One region of the Streptomyces sp. NBC_00258 genome, then DNA from elsewhere that is predicted to be linked to it. Evidence: riboswitches for the same ligand, from Rfam matches in the RefSeq annotation. Region 1 holds a riboswitch; the other holds the start of a gene.
What was found. A riboswitch is a leader RNA that binds a small molecule or an ion and turns the genes downstream of it on or off. The one in region 1 is predicted to bind glycine.
Positions count from the first base shown of each region.

Region 2: another riboswitch for glycine. It lies ahead of gcvP (aminomethyl-transferring glycine dehydrogenase); the one in region 1 lies ahead of gcvT (glycine cleavage system aminomethyltransferase GcvT).

Region 1 is NZ_CP108081.1:4,287,550-4,289,933, reverse strand. Features, by position in the region: gene gcvT (glycine cleavage system aminomethyltransferase GcvT) at 87-1,214, opposite strand; glycine riboswitch at 1,248-1,377, opposite strand; glycine riboswitch at 1,378-1,485, opposite strand; gene OG718_RS18950 (AAA family ATPase) at 1,720-2,384, shown strand, end outside.
Region 2 is NZ_CP108081.1:9,800,274-9,802,657, forward strand. Features, by position in the region: gene OG718_RS43605 (DNA polymerase IV) at 1-497, shown strand, start outside; gene OG718_RS43610 (PRC-barrel domain-containing protein) at 805-1,179, opposite strand; glycine riboswitch at 1,284-1,379, shown strand; gene gcvP (aminomethyl-transferring glycine dehydrogenase) at 1,565-2,384, shown strand, end outside.

The DNA.
Region 1 (2,384 bases):
TCGACCGGTGTCGCGCAGGGCCTGTGAACCGGTGTCACTTCCGACGCTCGCGACCGGTGTCACTTTCCGACGCTCGCGGACCAGTGTCACTTCTGGCGCTTGTAGAACGGCAGCGCCACGACCTCGTACGGCTCGTGGCTGCCCCGGATGTCCACGCCGACACCGGGCGTTCCGGGTGCGGAGTGCGCGGCGTCGACGTACGCCATCGCGATCGGCTTTCCCAGAGTGGGCGAGGGCGCGCCGGAGGTGACCTCACCGACGACCTTGCCGTCTGCGACGACCGGGTACCCGGCGCGCGGCACGCGGCGGCCCTCGGCGATCAGGCCGACGAGGACGCGCGGGGGCTGCGACTCGGCACGGGCGGCGGCCTCGGTCAGCGCCTCGCGCCCCACGAAGTCGCCCTCCTTCTCGAACTTCACGACCCGGCCGAGCCCCGCGTCGAACGGGGTGAGCGCGGTGCTCAGCTCATGCCCGTACAGCGGCATGCCCGCCTCCAGGCGCAGGGTGTCCCGGCAGGAGAGGCCGCACGGGACGAGCCCGACCGGGGCGCCCCCGTCGGTGAGCGCCTGCCACAGCTTCTCGGCGTCGGCCGGGGCCACGAACAGCTCGAAGCCGTCCTCGCCGGTGTAGCCGGTGCGCGCGATCAGCGCAGGGACGCCGGCGACCGTGCCGGGCAGGCCGGCGTAGTACTTCAGGCCGTCCAGATCGGCGTCGGTGAGGGACTTGAGGATGCCGGGGGACTCGGGTCCCTGGATCGCGAGCAGGGCGTACGCGTCACGGTCGTCGCGGACCTCGGCGTCGAAGCCCGCGGACCGTTCCACGAGCGCGTCCAGGACGACCTGGGCGTTGGAGGCGTTGGCCACGACCATGTACGTGGTCTCCGCGAGCCGGTAGACGATCAGGTCGTCGAGGATGCCGCCGTCGGCCCGGCAGATCATGGTGTAGCGGGCCCGGCCGGGCTTCACGCCCCCGATGTTGCCGACCAGTGCGAAGTCGAGCAGCGCGGCGGCCTGGGGCCCGGTCACGGTGATCTCGCCCATGTGGGAGAGGTCGAAGAGCCCGGCCTTCGTCCGTACGGCGAGGTGCTCGTCGCGCTCGGAGCCGTACCGCAGGGGCATGTCCCAGCCGGCGAAATCGGTCATCGTCGCGCCGAGCGAACGATGGAGGGAGTCGAGCGCGGTATGACGCGGTTCGACGGGGGCGTTACTGCTCACGGTGGGGCTCCCAAGGCATGACGGCGAGGTCGTTCCTCCCCATCTGTCATCGGAACCTGAGAGGTTCGCCGTGACCACCGCTCGAAAGGGACGGTCACTGACTTGCACCTTGGGTGGAGCCGAAGCCCTGGTGACAGGGGGACGGCCCGCTTTTCAGATGTGCCTCGCCCGCGCGGTAACGGTGCCTGAGAGATTCAAGGGAGGGACTTGCTCCTTCGGCGCCCGGACCACGTACGCAAAAACGTGTCCGGAACTCTCCCGCGCGGATTCAAGCGGCCGGTATGCAGTTGGCGGGCACATCATTGCACGCATCGGAGCGGCGCGGCAGGGGACTCTTCGCGAGGGGGCGGTGCACGGCGTCGCGGCCCGGCCGCACGGCGTCCGCACCGGGTCCACAGACATCCACAGTGATCTGTGACGGGGCTGTGGCAGGACGAGAACAGAAATGAGGGGACCAGCGCATTACCTTCTCTTTACACTCGACGGGGATGGGTCTCCCGACCCCATGGGGAGGACGATCAGGGTGAACAGGACCACGGCGTACGCCACGAGCGCGGCCATCGCGCTGCCCAAGCAGCCCACTGCCCCGGCCGGGGAGGCGTGCGGCCCGCTTCCGGCGCCCGTCGTCCGCGATCTGCGGGAGCGTGCGGGACACAGTCCGCACGGCCTCCGCTTCGGCACGGCCGACCTGGTGGTGGTCACGGGCCTGCCCGGCAGCGGCAAGTCGACCCTGATGCGCCGGGCGGTGACGGGCCGCCGCATCGACTCCCAGGACACCCGCGACCGCTGGGACGGCCGGCTGGCCCGCTTCCTGCCGTACGCGGTCTACCGGCCCCTGGTCCGCGCCGCGCACTACGCGGGCCTGCGCCGGGCCCTGCGGTCCGGCGAGGGGGTCGTGGTGCACGACTGCGGGACGCAGGCCTGGGTGCGCAGCTGGCTGGCCCGGGACGCCCGGCGGCGCGGCGGCACCCTGCACCTGCTGCTGCTCGACGTGGACCCCGGCACGGCCCTGGACGGCCAGCGCGAGCGGGGCCGCGGCGTCTCGCGGTACGCGTTCGCGCGGCACCGCGGCGCGTTCGGCCGGCTGCTGCGGTCCGTGGAGAAGGGCGAGATGCCGGAGGGCTGCGGTTCGGCGGTGCTCATCGACCGGGCGGCGGCGGACGTGCTGCG
Region 2 (2,384 bases), 5.5 Mb from region 1:
CCCGGTCCGAGACGCTCAGGGGGCCCACGGACGACCCCGCGGTGGTGCGGGAGGCCGCCGCGCGGTTGCTGGAGTCCGTGGACACCACGGGCGGCGTACGGCTTCTGGGGGTGGGGGTCTCGGGGCTTGCCGACTACACGCAGGAGGACCTCTTCGCCCAGGCTCGGACCGCTGCTGCCGCCGCCGAGGAGTTGGAACATGCGGAGAAGGAAGAAGCCGAGGAGGTGGTCGAGGAGCCGGTGCCTCCTGCTGAGCGGCGGTGGCATGCGGGGCACGACGTGCGGCATGCCGAGTTCGGGCACGGGTGGGTGCAGGGGAGTGGGCTGGGGCGGGTGACTGTGCGGTTCGAGACGCCGGACTCCTTGCCCGGGCGGGTGCGGACGTTTCGGAGCGATGATCCTTTGTTGGAGGCTGCGGAGCCGTTGCCGTTGGTGGAGCGACGGCCTGGGGATGTGGGGGCGCCTGCGGGGTCGCCTGCGGCGGGCGGGGAGGGGTGATTGGGTGCGTTTGTGTCTGCGGGTGCGTTGTGGCTGATCGCGCAGTTCCCCGCGCCCCTGAAAGACGGGGGTGACTGGGGTGCGTTTGTGGGTGCGGGGCCGTTGTGGCTTGTCGCGCAGTTCCCCGCGCCCCTAAGAGGCGGGGCTGATCCCTTGCCGCTAGGAGACGGGTTGTTCCCGAGCTGCCCCAGGAGGTGACGGCCCTTTCCGAGCCGCCCCAGGAGGTGACGGCCCTCTCCGAGCCGCCCCAGGAGGTGACGGCCGTTTCCCGAGTTGCCCCAGGAGGTGGCGGGGGCCTCGCCGTCGCTTACGGGGTCTCGTCCCTGCCTGCCAGGTGGCCGAAGTCGTGGTCCGGGAAGGGGGGTGGGGGAGCTACGTCCAGGCCGTAGTGGTGGTAGAGCTGGAGTTCCTGTTCGGGGGAGAGGTGGCGGCCTACGCCGAAGTCGGGGGCGTCCTTGATCAGGGCGCGTTCGAAGGGGACGCGCAGGGTTCCGTCGGCCAGCTCGCTGGGCTCCAGGGGGACGAAGGCGTCTCTGCTGAACAGGCCGGTGCGTATGGCCGCCCACTCCGGTACGCCGGTCGCGTCGTCGAGGTAGACCTCGTCGACCGTGCCGATCTTGGTGCCGTTGCGGTCGAACGCCTTGCGGCCTATCAGGTTGCGCGGATCGATGTCGGTCTGCACGGGCCCTCCAGCTGCTCGCAACTCATCCGTAAGCACTACGAAAGAGCACTTTGGGGAGGGCGGCCACTCGGGGGAACCCCGCTGGTACCCTGGGCAACGGCTGCTGACCCCATGCGGGAGAGTCCTCCAGGCTTCATCGGAGGCGCCGAAGGAGCAAATCCTCCCCGGAATCTCTCAGGCCCACGTACCGCATGGACGAGGTCACTCTGGAAAGCAGAGCGGTGTCCGAGTTTTTGACGGGTTCCGCTCTCACCGACGGTGAAAGCCGGTGCGCCTTCACGGGCAAACCGGTGAAGCTCTCAGGTTGAGATGACAGAGGGGGAGGCCGTCCGGGCACCCATGACGTGGTGCCCCTCGAAGGTCGTCAGACCAGGAGGCCTCCGCAATGACCGCCCATCGTATTCCGCTCTCAGAGCTCGAACAGGGAATCCCCTTCGAGCAGCGCCACATCGGGCCCGACACCGAAGCCCGGGCCAAGATGCTCGCGCACGTGGGGTACGGCTCGCTCGACGAGCTGACGGCCACCGCGGTCCCGGATGTGATCAAGAACGCCGACTCGCTCGAACTGCCGGGCGCCCGCACCGAGGCCGAGGTACTGAGCGAGCTGCGCTCCCTCGCGGACCGCAACCAGGTGCTGGACTCCATGATCGGGCTCGGGTACTACGGGACGTTCACGCCGCCCGTGATCCTGCGCAACGTCATGGAGAGCCCGGCCTGGTACACCGCGTACACGCCGTATCAGCCGGAGATCTCGCAGGGTCGCCTGGAGGCGCTGCTCAACTTCCAGACCGTGGTCGCCGAGCTGACCGGACTGCCGACCTCCGGGGCCTCGCTGCTCGACGAGGGCACGGCCGCCGCCGAGGCCATGGCGCTGTCGCGGCGCATGGGCAAGAACAAGAAGGGCCTGTTCCTGGTCGACGCGGACACCATGCCGCAGACCATCGCCGTGATCGAGACCCGCGCCGAGCCGACGGGCGTCGAGGTCGTGGTCGCCGACCTGAGCGACGGCATTCCGGCCGAACTCGCCGAGCGCGAGATCAACGGCGTGCTCCTCCAGTACCCGGGCGCCTCCGGTGCCGTACGGGACCTCAAGCCCGTCGTCGAGCGGGCGCACGAGCTGGGCGCGGTCGTCACCGTGGCGGCCGATCTGCTCGCCCTGACGCTGCTCACCTCGCCCGGTGAGCTGGGCGCCGACATCGCGGTCG